Regions from separate parts of the Ruania alba genome, predicted to be linked through region 2. Evidence: riboswitches for the same ligand, from Rfam matches in the RefSeq annotation. Region 2 holds a riboswitch; each other region holds the start of a gene.
What was found. A riboswitch is a leader RNA that binds a small molecule or an ion and turns the genes downstream of it on or off. The one in region 2 is predicted to bind S-adenosylmethionine.
Positions count from the first base shown of each region.

Region 1 (3,934 bases), 310 kb from region 2:
CTCCGCTCTCGTAGACCACCAGGAATGGCACCAGCACACTGCCGAGCGCGGCGATCAGATCCTGGGCGAGATTCTGCGAGCGCTCCCGTCGCCGCAGCACGAGCAGGATCGTCACCGTACTCAGCAACGTGGAGAACGGCACCAGGGTGAGGGTGAGCATTCCCGGCACCGACCCCAGCCGCCCGACCACTACGGACAGGTCACGCAGGTACAGGTGCGCCGTCACTCCCACGAGGGCGATCACCAGCACCGGCAGCCAGTGCCGGCCCAGCAGCTTGCCGGTGGTCACCAGCAGGGCAGTCAGCTCGACGGCGAGCGCCCGGAACGTGAACGGATCACCGACACGCACACCGGCGGAATCGCCGGGGGTGGCAGGTGAGGTCATGGGGCGAGGATAGCGAGCCGCACCAGCGGGCCCGCCGTCACAGGGCAGGCAGCCGCGTGTCCACCCAGGCCAGCACGACGCGGGCATACTCCTGCCGCACCGGCTCGGCGGACAGTGCCAGGTCGTGCCGACCACCCTGGAACCGGCGCACGGTCACGTCCACGCCCAGGCGCGGCGCCCGGTCCCACATGTGCTGCACGTCGAGCACACAGTCCGCACCGGCCAGATCAGCGTCGGTGGGGTGGTCCGGGTGCCCGCTGCGCCCCGCGGTGCACACCAGCACCGGCGCGTGCACGTCCAGCCCGCGCGCGATTCGTGCGTGCCCGCGCCGAATCGCCCGCAACCATCCGGCGTAGACGGGAACGTCCTCGAACGGTTTCCAGGCCAGGTCGTACCCCCACTCGCCGCCGGTGGAGGTGTGCAGGCTGCGCCCGTAGGGCTCGCCCAGGGTGCTCACGCGCAGCACGGGCAGCCACCGCCCGACGGCGTCCAGCACCCGGGTGGTGAGCACCCGGTTCACCCAGGAGGAGTTGAGATCGAACCACGGGCTGTTCAGCACCAGGGCATCGACGCCGCCGTGGTCCGAGGCGTACAGGGAGGCGATCAACCCACCGGTGGAATGGCCGAGCAGCACCACCTCCTCGGCGCCGGCGGCACGGATCTGTGCCAGCGCCAGGCCGATCTCCTCGTCGTAGCGGGACAGATCGGTGACGAAGTTCGGCGTGCGGCCGGGGCGGATGGAGCGCCCGTAGTCGCGCAGGTCGAGGGCGTAGAAGTCGAACCCGGTATCGGTCCACCCCTGGGCGTGCTCGGCCTGGAAGAAGTAGTCGGTGAAACCGTGCAGGTAGAGCACCGCGCGCGGCCGCGAGCCGGCGTCGTCCTGGTGCACCAGGGTGGCCACCGGGTCCGGGTGCGTGCCGTCGGGGCGTAGCTGCAGGGTCTGCTGCACCCAGGGGCCGCCGAGGACGTCCATGCTCATGGCACCGAATCTACGCTGCAACTATCGACTGTCCTGGGAACGGTGCTGCCACATCTCGCACGAAGGTCTCCGGACGCCGTCGATAGTTGACGGGTCAGTGCGTGGCTCCCGCCAGCACGTCGGCCACGCTCGGCGCAGGCCCGCACCCAGTTCCGGCCGCGGCCGTGGCCAGCACGGACGGCGCCCCGGCATCGGCGTGCAGATCGTGCAGCAGCTCGATCGCCTCGGGCAGCTCGCGCTGGTCGTCCTCCGGCTGCCAGCGCCCGTTCACCACGGAGTAGGAGGCCTGCGGGCCCGTGCTCAGGTACTGCGCCACGCCCGCCACCAGCCGGTCCACGTGCTCGGCCGTGCTGCCCAGCCCGATGCTCGCCCGCAGCCCCGCGTCCAGCTCACGTGCGGCCAGCAGGGGATGGGCGCAGAACCTGCCGTCGCGCACGCCTACCCCGTGCTCGGCGGACAGGTAGGCGGCCACCAGGCCGGCGTCGTGGCCGGGCAGGCTGAACGAGACCACCGCGGTCGGGTCGGCCGAGTCCGGCCACAGGCGCAGCACCGCGACCCCATCGATCGCCTCGAGCCCGGTCACCAGACGGTCCCGCAGGGCCGTGTCATGCGCGGCGAGCTCGGCGGTGACCGCCTCCAGCTGGGTACAGGCGACGCCCAGAGCGATCGCCCCGATCACGTTCGGGCTGCCGGCCTCGTGCCGCTGCGGAGCCGGCTCCCAGGTGGTTTCCTCGGCGGTCACGTTCGTCACCGCGCCGCCGCCGGCGAGGTACGGGGTGCCGGCGTCCAGCCAGTCCCGACGCCCCACCAGCGCACCCGCGCCGTACGGGGCGTAGAGCTTATGGCCGGAGATGGCCACGTAGTCGGCGCCGGTGGCCGCCAGTGAGAACGGCCGGTGCGGGGCGAGCTGGGCGGCGTCCACCACCACGCGGGCCCCCGCGCCGTGGGAAACCTGGACTACCTCAGCGATCGGGAGCGCCTCCCCAGTCACGTTCGAGGCGCCGGTCACCGCCACCAGTGCGTACTCGGCGCCGGCCAGCGCCTCGGACAGTGCGTCCAGTGTCTCGGCCACGGTGCCGCGGGCGGCGAGCACGTCCGCGCCGTGGCGCTGCCAGGGGAGCAAGTTGGCGTGGTGCTCGATGTCGAGCACCAGCACCCGGCCGGGCACGCACCCGCCGAGCAGGTTGAGCGAGTCGGTGGTGTTCCGGGTGATCACGACCACGTCCTCGTCACGGGCGCCGGTGAACCGCCCGACGGCGATCCGGGACTGCTCGTAGAGGGCCGTGGACACCTGGGAGAGGTACCCGGCTCCGCGGTGCACGCTCGCGTACAGCGGGAGAGCCCGATCGACGGCGTCCGCCACCGCGCTCAGTGCCGGTGCGCTCGCCGCATAATCCAGGTTCGCGTACGCGATCGAGGTCGCTCCCTCACGGGGGACCGTCAACGGGACTGTCGTGTCAGCGCCGACGAGGGGGAGAACGGGATTCTGGGGCATGTGTTCCTCCGGTGTCCGGACCCCAGGGGGTCCGCGCTTGCCGGACGCCACCTCGACGCCGGCCTGGTCGTCACCCGGGGCACCCCACCGCGGTTGGAGGGTTGCCGGCCAGCTAGCCGGGGCTGATCGCTGGCGCTCATGACCGTCTTGTCTAGGATGCCACAGACACCGGCGTCGGTGAACGGCGTCTCACGAGGTGTCCGTCCGCTGCCGGTCGAAGAGGTGAGATGAGCGCCGACCACCTGCTCGCCGTCGATCTGGGCACCAGCGGTGCACGCGCCGGGGTGTTCACCCCCGACGGCGTCCTGCTGGCCAGGTGCACCTCCGCCTGGTCGCCCCGCTCACCTCGGCCGGGCTGGGCCGAGCAGGACCCGCAGGAATGGTGGGCTCACCTCGTCCGGGTGGTGCGTGGGTGTGTGGCTGCGGCCGGCCTGCCGACCGGCGCGATCGCCGCGATGTCGGTGGACACCACCAGCGCGACCGTGGTGGCAGCCCGCGGCGACGGCACACCGTTGCGCCCGGGCGTCCTCTGGATGGACCTGCGTGCGGTCGAGCAGGCGGAACACCTGAGCGAGACCGCGCCCCCGTATGCCGGTGGACGACCCGTCTCGGCCGAGTGGGGTCTGCCGAAGGTGATGTGGCTGCGCAGGCACGAACCCGAGGTGTGGCGCGCCACCGAGGTGATCTGCGACTGCACCGACTGGCTCACGCACCGGCTCACCGGGCAGTGGAGCATGTCGATCAGTCACGCTGCCGCCAAGTACTTCCATGACCGCACCCGCGGTGGGTGGCCGGTTGAGGTGTATGACCCGATCGAGGGAGCAGACATCCTCGAGCGCTACCCGAGTAAGGTCCTGCACCCCGGTGAGGTGGTCGGCCCGCTCACCGCAGCGGCGGCTGAGGAGCTGGGGCTGCGCCCGGACATCCCGGTCGTCGAGGGTGCGATCGATGCCTATGCCGCCACCATCGGCGTGGGGGTGGTGCGCCCAGGGCAGAGGGCACTGGTGACCGGGTCCTCACACGTGCTGATCGCCCAGACGGACCGGCCGCTGGAGGTACCGGGACTGTGGGGTGC
Region 1 is NZ_FNTX01000002.1:1,501,134-1,505,067, forward strand. It holds gene BLU77_RS17110 (hypothetical protein) at 1-385, opposite strand, end outside; gene BLU77_RS17115 (alpha/beta hydrolase) at 423-1,364, opposite strand; gene BLU77_RS17120 (aminotransferase class V-fold PLP-dependent enzyme) at 1,459-2,859, opposite strand; SAM riboswitch class IV at 2,888-3,003, opposite strand; gene BLU77_RS17125 (FGGY-family carbohydrate kinase) at 3,087-3,934, shown strand, end outside.
Region 1: another riboswitch for S-adenosylmethionine. It lies ahead of BLU77_RS17120 (aminotransferase class V-fold PLP-dependent enzyme); the one in region 2 lies ahead of BLU77_RS15850 (methylenetetrahydrofolate reductase).

Region 2 (3,934 bases):
CGAACGCCAGCCACGAGCGCAGCTGCTCGGGCAGGTCGGTCTCGTCGGCCACGGTGTGCGGGACGTGCAGCAGCGAGGTGGAGGTGGCCACGCTGACCGGCCCGTCGTGGGCGGCGCGCAGGTGCTGCAGCCGCTCGGCAGCGGCGTGAAGATCAGTGCGCCAGACGTTGTGGCCGTCCACCAGCCCGGCGACCAGGGTGAGGCCGCGTGCGTGGGCGAGGGCGCCGTCGTCGGGAATCTCACCCTTCACCAGATCGAGGGCGATCGCCTCCACGCCCGTGCCGGCGAGCGTGGCGAAGCGCTCCCGAAGGTCACCGTACGGGGCAGCGACGAGGATCCCGGGGCGGTCGGCGGTGGCGGCGAGAGTGCGGTAGGCGCGGTCAGCGGCCTCACCGAGCTGCGCTGCGGGGACCGCGCCGTTGTCGCTGACCAGAGCGGGTTCGTCGAGCTGCACCCAGGTGGCGCCCGCGGCCGCCAGCTCTGCGAGCAGCTGTTGGTACACGGCCACCAGCTCGTCCAGCCGGGCGAGCGGATCGGTCCCCTTGGCCAGAGCCAGCAGGGTGACCGGCCCGACGACGACCGGCCGGGTGTGCACGCCGGTCGCCTGGGCCTCGGCGAACTCCGCCACCGGCGCCGAGCCGGGCGCGTGCCGCAGGGGGGTGTCCGGACCGATCTCGGGCACCAGGTAGTGGTAGTTGGTGTCGAACCATTTGGTGAGCTCGAGCGGGGCGGTCTCGGCGTCCCCGCGGGCCAGGCGGGAGTAGTCGGCCAGGCTGATCGGGGTGGAGGCATCGATGCCGAACCGCTCGGGGATGGCACCCACGGCCACAGCGGTGCTGAGCACCTGGTCGTAGTAGCTGAAGTCGGACGGAATCGCGGCGGCCTGCGGGTCGAGGCCCAGGTCGGTCAGGTGGGTGCGGGTGCGGGTGCGGAGCGCAGCGCCGGCCTCGGCGAGATCGGCCTTGGTGGTGGCCCCGGACCAGAAGGACTCCAGGGCACGCTTCAGCTCTCGACGCGGGCCGATGCGGGGGTAACCGAGGATCGTGCTGGCGGGGAACGCGGGCAGGTGATCGGACATGACAATCTCCAGACGTGTGTCAGTAACCACCCTGCCGAGCGCAACCTTGTGCGGCTTTTGGGGAGGCAGAAGCCGCACAACGTTGCGTTCGGCGAGGTGGGGGCGGGTATCAGGCGGGTGTGACGTGGGTCAGTCGGTCAGCGCAGACCGGAGGCGTGCAGCAGGTCCAGCACGGCCCTCGAGGAGTTGAAGGTGTAGAAGTGGATGCCCGGTGCCCCGGTCTCGAGCACCTCGCGCACCAGGCGCACGCTGGCGGCGAGCCCGCGGCGGTAGGCCTCCTCCTTGTCGGCGGCCTCGTCGAGATGCTCGAGAAGCACCGGGGGCACGGCCACACCGGTGAGTTCCACCATGCGGCGGAGCCGGTTCGGGTCGGTGAGCGGGATCAGGCCCGGCACGATCGGGATGTGCACGCCGGCCGCACGTGCTGCCTGAACGAGTTCGGCGTAGTGCCTGGCGTCGTAGAACAACTGGGTGATGGCGAAGTCGGCGCCCGCGGCCTGCTTCTCCAGCAGGGCGGAGACGTCGTTCGGGCACACCACCGGGCGACCGGACTCGTCGTAGGAACCACCGGGGTAGGTAGCCACACTGATGCTGACGTCGGCGCCGTCGCTGCCGAGGTGCTCGGTGGCGAGGCGCCGCAGCAGGTGCACGAGCTGGCTCGCGCGGGTCAGGCCGTCCGGGTGCGGCCGCCAGTCGGGTTGTCCGGCCGGTGGGTCACCGCGCAGGGCGAGGAAGTCACGGACCCCGGCCTCCAGCAGTGAGCTCACGTACTCGGAGAGGTCCTCCTCGCTCGCGCCCACGCAGGTGAGGTGAGCCAGTGGCGTGACCGGGGTGCCGCTCAGGATGCGCCCGATCAGGTCACGAGAGGTGTTCCGGGTGGACCCGGAAGCCCCATAGGTGACCGAGAAGTAGTCCGGCTGAATCTCCGCCAGGGCACCGACGGTGCGGGTCAGAGTCTGCTCACCCTTCGGGGTGCGCGGTGGATAGAGCTCGAACGAGACGCACGGGTCCGGGCGAGGGCTGCGGTAGAGAGTGGCGGTCGTCATGAGCGACCGCCACGGTTCGGATGTGGGTGAATCTGTGCCTGCATAGATGACTCCATCGAACCTGGCTGTAGCACCCTTCCCCGCGGGAGGCTTCCGTTGGGGGGTTGCTGCGGCGTCCTCGAGCCAGGACTCTCAGCCGCTCTGGATGGTCTGCACTCGATGCTACCGGTCCGGGAGGGCATCTACACCGCGTATCACCGACTGAGACCACCCGTCCATGGCATGCGGCAACACCAGCACCCGAAGATCAAACGTCGATCTGGCTACCACGCAGCAGGCAAAACGACGTTTGATTTCGGGATTGGGCGCCGATCCAGAGAGTGCTCGGGGTGGCGGCCGCCCCGGTGTCGGTGCTCGGGTGCAGACTCGGGAGCAAGCGCAGCACGCAGGAAGGAACGCGGAATGGCACGCACGGACCGTCTGCATGAGAACCTCACCCTGGCGGGTGCGCGCGACGAGCGAGACGCCGTCCTGGCGGCACTGGCCGACGCCGAATGGCTCGACCACGCCGGCACGGCCGGGCTGGATACCCGGGAGATGGCACTGCTGGACGATCTGGGCGCGCTGGACGCGCTGCTCTCCGAGAGCCGTCGCAGTGCGTGACACGGCCGAGCCCGAGACGCGCGCCGTGGCCGAACCGGCGCATGCAGGTTCGGCCACGGCCGCCCGGTAGTAGGCACCCCGGTCGCAGGGCGCCACGCGTCACGCCCGGATGCGTGGGCTACAGGTGTGCGCGCAGGTCGGTCACGATCGCCGTGAGGTGCTCTCGCGCCGCGTCATCGTCGATCTGCTCCACCACGTCCACCGCACGGTCCAGCGCACGGTCGGCCTGCCGCCCCTGACCTCGATCTGCGAAGCGTTCCGCCGAGTTCAGCTGCGCTCTGATCCGCCGGTACTCGGCTGTGCCGATTGAACCGTCCGCGTCGTAATCGTCGAGGTGTTGCCGCGCGGCATCGTAGGGAGCCGCCGGTTCCGGTTCCCTACCGTCATCCTCGACCACGAGCAGGCCCATGAAGACGAAGTCCGGCAGCACGACGCTGCAGATCCCGTCACTGACTTCCACGTCCAGGACAGTCTCCGTCAGCACCTCGGTCACCTGAGCAGGCGCCGGGAGCCCGATCCCCGCCCGCCACGTCACGCGGACGCCCGATGCCGGCGGTCCGACCGGGTTCTCTTCCCCGGGAGGCACACCGCCGCCGGAGTTCGTCTGGAACCAGGTGAGGTCATTGGTCACCGCGACGACCAGAGCACCGTCCGACCGCGAATAGGCCAAGGCGTACGAGTCCTGCGGACGCTCGGCTACGACGACTGGAGCGTCGGACAACTGATCCGCGACCACAGCTCGGAACGCGTCCTCTGCGTCGCCGGTGGCCGCCGGGTCGCTCCACGGCCATGACGGGTCGTTCACCACGACCGTGCCACCAGATGCCGCGAACGCATCCACGGATGCCTGCTGCTCGGCCGTCAGTTCATCGGGATTGGTCAAGACCAGAAGCTGATAGTCGTCCAACTCCCCGTTCGCCAGCTGGTGGTCGTTCACCACGCCGACCGGCACACCGGCCCGGGTGAGCACCCGATAGGCACCGGTCAGTGGCCACATCACCTCCTCCCACGCTTGTCGGTAGTCCCCAGCGCGGGCCTCGCGGCTCTCCTCCGCGAAGTGGCACGCTGCCCATCGCAGCGGTTGAGTGCCGGCGAAGTGCGGAGACAGGCGCGCTCCGAAGTCGAATGCCTCGCGCGCGGCCTCGATCGTGGTCTTCCCACGCGGCTGGTTGATCCCGAGCAGCACCGCCGGGTGAACATCGACGTT
Region 2 is NZ_FNTX01000002.1:1,187,839-1,191,772, reverse strand. It holds gene metE (5-methyltetrahydropteroyltriglutamate--homocysteine S-methyltransferase) at 1-1,078, opposite strand, end outside; gene BLU77_RS15850 (methylenetetrahydrofolate reductase) at 1,216-2,124, opposite strand; SAM riboswitch class I at 2,174-2,276, opposite strand; gene BLU77_RS15845 (hypothetical protein) at 2,527-2,727, shown strand; gene BLU77_RS15840 (alpha-amylase family protein) at 2,846-3,934, opposite strand, start outside.

Region 3 (3,934 bases), 320 kb from region 2:
GTGATCTGGGCAAGCAGCAACGGCAGTGCCACCGAGGCCGCCACCGCTGTGCCTGCGCAGCAGCAGCAACAGCAGCACCCGCAGCACGACGGCGTCGTCGGACCGCCCGCCGGGGCCGGCGAGAACTGGTTCGGCGCACGCAGCAGGGCCATCCGGTGAGCATAGGACAGCGGCTCCGGTGGTGCCCTCCGCCGGGGCCGTACGCCCGAGTGGCTCAGCAGTCGGCGGGGTCGCCGGACCGGAGCGGCCGGTAGGCCACGTCGTCCGCGCCCACGGTCGCCGTCAGGGACGGCCCACCGGCGCTGGTGCGCTCGGTCAGCAGGACCTCCACCACCACGGTCTCGCCCTCGCGCGCCGCCTCCCACGCGGCGGGCAGGTCCCGAGTGTCGGTCACCCAGGTGACCCCGTTGAGCGGGCCGAGCCGGGAGATCCCGCACGCGGTGCCCAGCTCGAGCCGGTAGGGCCAGGGATAGCCGGGTTCGATCACCCCGCCCGGTCCGGCCGGCTGTGGCTCGTCGGCGGCGTCGATGAGGTTCTCGTCGGTGCCGAGCTGGTCGTCGGTGGCGGTGCTGCCCGGCTCCCGCAGGCCCACGTCCACCACGGTGCGTTCCTCGGGGACCCCGGCCGGCGGGTGGTCGGCGCTGAGCTGCACGTGGAACGGGCCGGCCGGCAGCATCGCCCGCTCCACCGCCACCAGGTAGGAGTGCGGGTTGGCGTCGTCGGTGCAGGCACCGGGGCTGCCGGGGACCACGATCTGCCCGTGCAGCACGCCATCGGTCACGGCCACCCCGTCGAGCCGGATCGGGCAGCTGGAGCCGTACATCGCCCCGAACCACACCACGATCTCGTCGGTGAAGCTCACCTCCGGACGCTCACCGCTCATCCCTGCGCGGTCCCAAAGCTGCTCGTACTGGGCGAGAGTGGTGGCCACTCCGGTGCGGTAGACCTCACCGGTGTGCTCGTCGCCGAGGAGGCGCCAGCCCTCACCCTCGGTCGGCTGATCGCCGGCCGGCACGATGTCGGCCGGGTGGCGGCCGGAGACACAGATCGGTTCAGTCGCGAACGGCTCCAGCGCCGTGAGGTTCTCCTCGGTGAGCGCCGTCACCTCCACCGACACCCCCCGCGGTCGATCGCCACCCCGAGCTCAACAGCACGCCCTCGGGTGTCTCGGTATGGATGCGATCGGCCAGTGCGGTCAACTCGGCTTCGGTGTGCTCGGCCGCGACCACCGCCACACCCTCATCGGGGAACTGCTCCGCGGCCTCGGCACGGCGCTGGTCGACGTCCTCGGTGAACGCCACCGTGACCCAGCCGTTGCGCTCGCGGTCGATCCACACCCCGGCGAACCCCGGCAGGTCGAGCGCCCATGCCTGCACCTGCTCCACCGGTTGGTCGTTGCCCACGTACACGGGCTCGTCGCGGTAGTCCCCCTCCGGTGCGCGCAGCACCTCCGCCGTTTCACACGCCGGGAGACCGTCGGCCGCGCCGGCCCCGGGAGCGGCAGTCCCAGCATCCGGGGCCGTCTGCCCGCAGGCGGTCAGGACGAGCACGCCGACGGCGCACCCCGCCATGGTCATCAGTCCTGCGTTGCGCATGCGTGCCCTCCGCTCCTCTCATGTGGTGTGTGTTCCGACGGCGGCCGGTGTTGCACGATCGTGGGAACCACCGTGGCCCGTCTGACCCACCGACGGCGGTGTGTCACTCTGCCGGTGGTGTGTCAGACTCGCTGCCCGCGATGTGACCTGACGTGACAGGTCCGCGCATCGGCGCCTACCATGCTCGGGACCCATCCAGAGCAGCTGAGAGATCTGGCTCGATGACGCTGCAGCAACCACTCCGGTGCTACCGCCAGAACCCGATGGAGGAGATATGACGTACGCAGGAGACCTCACCCCGACGGACGCCTGGCAGTTCCTGATCGACCATTCCGACGCTGCGCTGGTGGACGTGCGCACCCGCGCCGAGTGGTCGTTCGTGGGCGTACCGAACACCCGGCCGATCGACCGGCCCACCGCGCTGGTGGAGTGGAACACCTTCCCCGACGGCGCCCGCAACGCCCGCTTCATCGACCAGCTCACCGAGGCCGGGTACGAGCCCGGCGACGGGAAGCCGCTGGTGTTCATCTGCCGCTCCGGGCAGCGCTCCATCGCCGCCGCCGAGGCCGCGACCGCTGCGGGCTTCGGCCCGGCCTACAACGTGACCGACGGGTTCGAGGGCCCCACCGACACCGAGGGGCACCGCGGGTTCAAGGGGTGGCGCGCGGACGGGCTGCCCTGGGTGCAGAGCTGAGCGGGGAAATTCAGTGAGTGATCCCCGCCCGCAGTCGTCCCTGCCCGACGGGCTCGGCCCGGCCACGCTCGCCGTCCGCGGCGGTCAGCAGCGCACCGAGTTCCGGGAGACCTCCGAGCCACTGTTCCTCACCCAGGGGTACACCTACGACCGAGCGGCCGACGCCGAGGCGGCCTTCCTCGGTGAGGCCGACCGGTTCATCTACTCCCGGTACGGCAACCCCACCGTCTCCGCGTTCGAGGAGCGCCTGCGCCTGATCGAGGGCGCCGAGGCGTGCTTCTCGACGGCGACCGGCATGTCCGCCGTGTTCACCTCGCTCGCGGCGCTGGTCTCCTCGGGCAGCCGGATCGTGGCCGGGAACGCGCTGTTCGGGTCCACCTTCGTGGTGCTCAACGACATCCTCGGCAAGTGGGGCGTCACGGTCGACTACGTCAACGCCCACCGCATCGAGGAATGGCAGGCCGCGCTGGCCACCCCGGCCGATGTGGTGCTCTTCGAGACTCCCTCGAACCCGATGCAGGACATCGTGGATGTGGCGGCGGTGACCGAGCTCGCGCACGCCGCCGGTGCCACGGTGATCCTCGACAATGTGTTCGCTACCCCGATCCTGCAGAAGCCGCTCGAGTTCGGTGTGGACGTGGTGGTGTACTCGGCCACCAAGCACATCGACGGCCAGGGCCGGGTGCTCGGCGGTGCGATTCTCGGGCCCCGGGACTATGTGGAGGGCCCGGTGAAGCAGATGATCCGCAACACCGGCCCCTCGTTGAGCCCGTTCAACGCCTGGGTGCTGCTCAAGGGCCTGGAGACGCTCGCGGTGCGGGTGCGGGCACAGACCGCCGCCGCGCTGGAGATGGCGCAGTGGTTGGAGAGCCGGCCGAGGGTGCGCGGGGTGCGCTACCCCTTCCTGGACTCCCACCCTCAGGTGGCCCTGGCGAAGGAACAGATGACCGGCGGAGGCACCGTGGTCACCCTGGACCTGGACATTGACGGCTCCCCGGAGGAGATCAAGACCCGCAGTTTCGCCTTCCTCGACTCCCTGCAGTTGGTGGACATCTCGAACAACCTGGGCGACGCGAAGTCGCTCATCACCCACCCAGCCACCACCACCCACTCCAAGATCGCCCGGGAGGAGCGTTACGCCGTCGGGATCACCGACTCCACGGTGCGCCTCTCGGTGGGGCTGGAAGAGGTGGCGGACCTGCAGGCGGACCTGACCCAGGCACTGCGCACCTTCTGAAATGAAACGTCGATCTGGCGATTGAGTCGGGCAGGCGCAACAACCAGATTGACGTGCGATTCTCAGATCAGGCCGGTGTGCAGCCCGTGGGTGGCGGCACCCGTCCGTGAGGTCTGCCCGAGCTTGGTGAGGATGTTCGCCACGTGACGATGCACCGTGTGCTCGCTCAGGACGAGGGCAGCCGCGATCTCCGCGTTGCTCATCCCGCGCGCCACCAGGGTGAGCACCTCACGCTCCCGAGCCGTCAGGGGGCTGGCCCCGGGAAGGTCGAGGGCGCGCACGAGCCGGCGGGCACGGGCGAGGTCATCCCCGGCTGACAGTTCCGAGAGCACCTGCAGCGCGTGGCTGAGATGGCGCCGGGAAGCGCTCCTGTCCCCGGTGGCTGCGAGCGCTTCGGCGAGCGCGAGG
Region 3 is NZ_FNTX01000002.1:1,512,518-1,516,451, forward strand. It holds gene BLU77_RS17155 (hypothetical protein) at 1-159, shown strand, start outside; gene BLU77_RS17160 (hypothetical protein) at 215-1,105, opposite strand; gene BLU77_RS17165 (hypothetical protein) at 1,053-1,595, opposite strand; SAM riboswitch class I at 1,784-1,865, shown strand; gene BLU77_RS17170 (rhodanese-like domain-containing protein) at 1,870-2,289, shown strand; gene BLU77_RS17175 (O-succinylhomoserine sulfhydrylase) at 2,303-3,526, shown strand; gene BLU77_RS22970 (response regulator transcription factor) at 3,589-3,934, opposite strand, start outside.
Region 3: another riboswitch for S-adenosylmethionine. It lies ahead of BLU77_RS17170 (rhodanese-like domain-containing protein); the one in region 2 lies ahead of BLU77_RS15850 (methylenetetrahydrofolate reductase).

Region 4 (3,934 bases), on a different contig from region 2:
CTGTGGCGGCTCCAAGCCGATGTCGACCTGCACCTGGCTCGCCAGCTCGGCGACGACGAGTCGCTGGGAGCCGCTGAGCGCGCGGTGCGTCGCAACCGTGAGCACGGCAACGCCGTCGATGCCGACGAGGCGCGCGCGGTGGTCATGCTCAGCAGGTGCCGCAGCGCGAGGCCACCGAGCCCGCACAGCGTGGAGACTCTCGCCGACCGGCTGGAGCGGGCCGGACGCCGGCACACGGCGACCGCGCTGCGGATGCGCGCCGCCGGCCTGCGCGGGGCAGAGCCCCGGCTCCCGGACAGTGAGGAGCCGCTGACCGTCCGCCTGCTTGCCGGTGAGGTCGCGGCTGAGGTGGCGTTGCGAGCCGGCGACACCGATGCGGCTCTGAGTGCGGCAGCGGCTGCGATCGACGAGCTCGACCGGTGGCAGCGCGGAATCGGCAGCCTCGAGCTGCAGTCGGTGAGCCGGCGGTTGGGGGCGCGGGTGATCAGGCTCGGCCAACGCGCCGCACATCTGAGCGGGGATCCTCAGGACCTGCTCACCTGGTCCGAGCGAGCTCGTGAGCTGGTGGCTCGCGTTCCTGCCACCCGACCGCCGGAGGAACTCGGCAACCTGCTGGCCGACTTGCGCCAACTCGGTCCGGACGGTGATCCCGCCGCGCGGTTGCAGCTGGTCGCCCAGATCCGCCACGGACGGTGGTTGGCCGCAGCGGATCTTCCGACTGGTGCGCTCGTCACGGTGCAGGCGGTGCGTGAACGGGCGGCGGGAGAACGAGCCGGACGCTACGTGACACTGATGGAGATCGAGGGCCGCCTCATCGCCCTCACGCTCGGCGACCGCGAGGAGATCCTCGACCTCGGCGAGTGGGCACACATGGCGCGCCTCCTCGGGGGTCTCAGCGCGGACCTGACGATGGCAGCACAGCTCGCGACCCCCGTGGTGCGGGCCGCTCTCCAGGAGCGGATCGAGGCGTTCGACCACATCCTCGAGCCCGCGCTATGCGGGGCGTCCTCGCTCGTCGTCACCGCCCCGGCGGTGATGGCTCGGATGCCGTGGGGCCAGCTGCCGAGCACTGCGGACGTCCCGGTGACCGTGCCGACCTCGGCGAGCGCCTGGCTGCGCAACGGCGATCGGCACGACCCGATCGGCGACGTCGGAGTCGTCGTCGGGCCCGGTACCCGCACCGGAAGCGCGGAGGCGGACGTGGTGCGCCAGCGATGGCACACGCACACGGTGACGGCAGGGGACCGGTGCCACGACGCCGAGGCCCTCGCTGCGGACGTGGATCTGCTGCATGTGAGCGCCCACGGTCAGGACCGGGAGGCGCACCCACTGTTCGCCTCCTTGCAGCTGACCGACGGCGACCTGTTCGGACACGACGTCGAGCTCTTCGGTCGGGTGCCGCCCGTGGTGGTCCTCTCCGCGTGCGGGGCAGCCGGTGGCTCGCTCGGGATGGCGCGGGCGTGGCTGCACGCGGGAGCGCGCACTGTGGTGGCGGCGCCGGCCGACATCGCCGAGACGGCCGCGCTCGAGCGATTCTCCCGGCTGCACGAGTTGCTCGCCGGCGGGCGCAGCCCGGCCGAGGCGGTCGCGACGGCGTTCGGTGGCGACGCGCTCGACTGTGCCGTGCAGTGCTACGGCACCGGGTGATCTGTGACGTCTCTCACGTCTCACGATTTGGTTGACACGTCATCCAAACCGTCCGTAGAGTACTGACCAAGGTCTTGAGTGTCAGCGAGACGGCCCCGGCCAGCTGACCGGCAACCCTCCTGTGCGGTGGGGTGCCCCGGGTGACGACCTGGCCCCGGCCAACTGGTGCGGGGCAAGCGCAGCACCGCAGATGCGGTGAACGAGAGAAGGACACCTCAGCAGATGATCCAGGACTGGACCACAGTGCCCGAACGGCCCGCACTGAGCGTCACCCCCTGTGTCATGTGCTGTTGTCGCATGCCGGCCTGAGCCGAGCTCCATCCGATGTCTCGGGCGTTCTTGCCCCTTCGGCATCACCCTCGGTCCCCAGGTGCACACCTGCCGGTGGCGTGACACCACCAGCGTGCATCAGGCGATCGAGCCCCCGGCCTCTCGCTGAAAAGGACACTTCCCATGTCTGCTGCATCCGCTGCTCGTCCCACCTCCCTGATCGCCCTCGATCTCTCCGGCGCCGGCGCACCGCGCGAATGGCGCCGCGCTGAGGACTCCGACGCCGAGTCCTTCATCATGGGTCGCCTCGCCGGGCTCGCCTCCCTCGCCGACAAGGGCGGGGTCGACGTGCTGGCCTTGGACGAGACCTTCCACGCCGCCGGCCAGCGTCGCCGGGACGACTGGCTCGACGGCGCCGTCGCCGCCTCCCGCCTCTCCCGGCACACCTCCTCGGCCACCCTGGTGGCGACGGTGCCGCTGACCGGGAGCCGCCCGGACCACGTCGGCGGAGCGGTCGCCAGCGTGCACCGCGCCTCGGCCGGTCGTGCCGGCTGGCAGCTTGAGGTCGCCGAGTCCGGCACGCGTAGCCTGCGCGCGGTCGAGTCCGTGATCGGCACGTGGCCCACGACGGCGGAGCGCACCAGTGCCACGACCCGCCCCCAGGTGGTGGTTCCGGTGCGTACCCCAGTGGACGGTGAGCTCGCCGCCGCGCGCGGCGACATCGCCCGGATCAGCGTGGCCACCTTCGAGGAGGCCCGGGCCGCCCGGACCGCGATCCGTGAGGCTGCCGCCGAGTGGGGCCGCGACCCCGACGATGTGCAGGTGCTCGTCGATGTGCACGCCGTGATCTCCGCCGACGCCCCGAGTGCGCGGGCTCGATGGGACCTGCTCACCTCGCTGGAGACCCAGCCGCGACAGGTGCCGCTGCGCTCGATCGGAACCGCGACCGACCTCGCCGACCTGTGGGCCACCTGGGTACACGGGGAGCCGCCGACGGGTTCACCGTGATCCCCGCCTCGGTGCCCACCGACGTGGTCGCACTGGTGCAGGAGGTCATCCCGCAGCTGGAGGCCCGCGGACTGCGCAAGCCGCGCACCGCCGCGGTGGACACGGCGCCGGCACGTCGCACGACTCGCCGCACTCCGGCACGTCAGCGCAGCCACGCCACCGCCTGACCAGAATCCGACGTCGACCTGGAGGTCGTGGCGCCTCGGTGTGAGGCGGGCGACAGCCGGCCGACGTCGGATTCTGCGGATCAGGGCGTAGCATTGCTGCTGCGGTCGGGCTTCGGCGTCGACCAGGGCATGGCGCGCACCAGCGGTGGGGTGGTGCGCACACCGTCGCACCCTGGAGCATGAATGTCCCCGCTGAGTTCCTACCGGAACCTGTTCTCCCTCACCGGCGCGATCTACGTGATCATCGCCTTCCTCGCCCGCCTCCCGCTGGCGATGTCGCAGATCGGTGCGCTGCTGCTGGTCTCAGCGGTGACCGGTTCCTACGGTGCCGGTGGTGCCGCGGCCGGTGCGACCGCCGTCGTGAACGCGGTGGCCTCCCCACTGGCCGGTGCGCTCACCGACCGGGTGGGACAGCGCCGGGTGCTGCTCGTGCAGTCGGTGGTGGGCGCCGCCGGACTGATCTGGCTCGTGCTCGCTGCCGCGAGCTACACCTCGGGCGAAGCGTGGTGGCCGCTCGTGCTGATCGCGGGTGCCAGCGGCGCGTTCCTGCCTCAGGTCGGGACGATGGCGCGGGTGCGATGGCGCCCGATCGCACGACGTTCGGGCAGGGCGGAGCAGCGGATGGTCGATGCAGCCTTCTCCTACGAGGGCGCAGCCGACGAGGCCAGCTTCGTGCTCGGGCCGGCCCTGGTCGGGGTGGTGGCGGCGATTCTGAACCCGTCTGCGGCGTTGATCACCGCTGGTGTGCTGCTCGGCGTGTTCGGGCTGTGGTTCGCCCTGCACCCCACGGCCACGGTGGTGCCGAAGCCGGACCGTTCGGTCGCTGCGGTGCGGTTGCCGGC
Region 4 is NZ_FNTX01000001.1:2,034,399-2,038,332, reverse strand. It holds gene BLU77_RS09375 (CHAT domain-containing protein) at 1-1,647, shown strand, start outside; SAM riboswitch class IV at 1,718-1,832, shown strand; gene BLU77_RS09370 (LLM class oxidoreductase) at 2,101-2,925, shown strand; gene BLU77_RS22025 (hypothetical protein) at 2,937-3,092, shown strand; gene BLU77_RS09360 (MFS transporter) at 3,276-3,934, shown strand, end outside.
Region 4: another riboswitch for S-adenosylmethionine. It lies ahead of BLU77_RS09370 (LLM class oxidoreductase); the one in region 2 lies ahead of BLU77_RS15850 (methylenetetrahydrofolate reductase).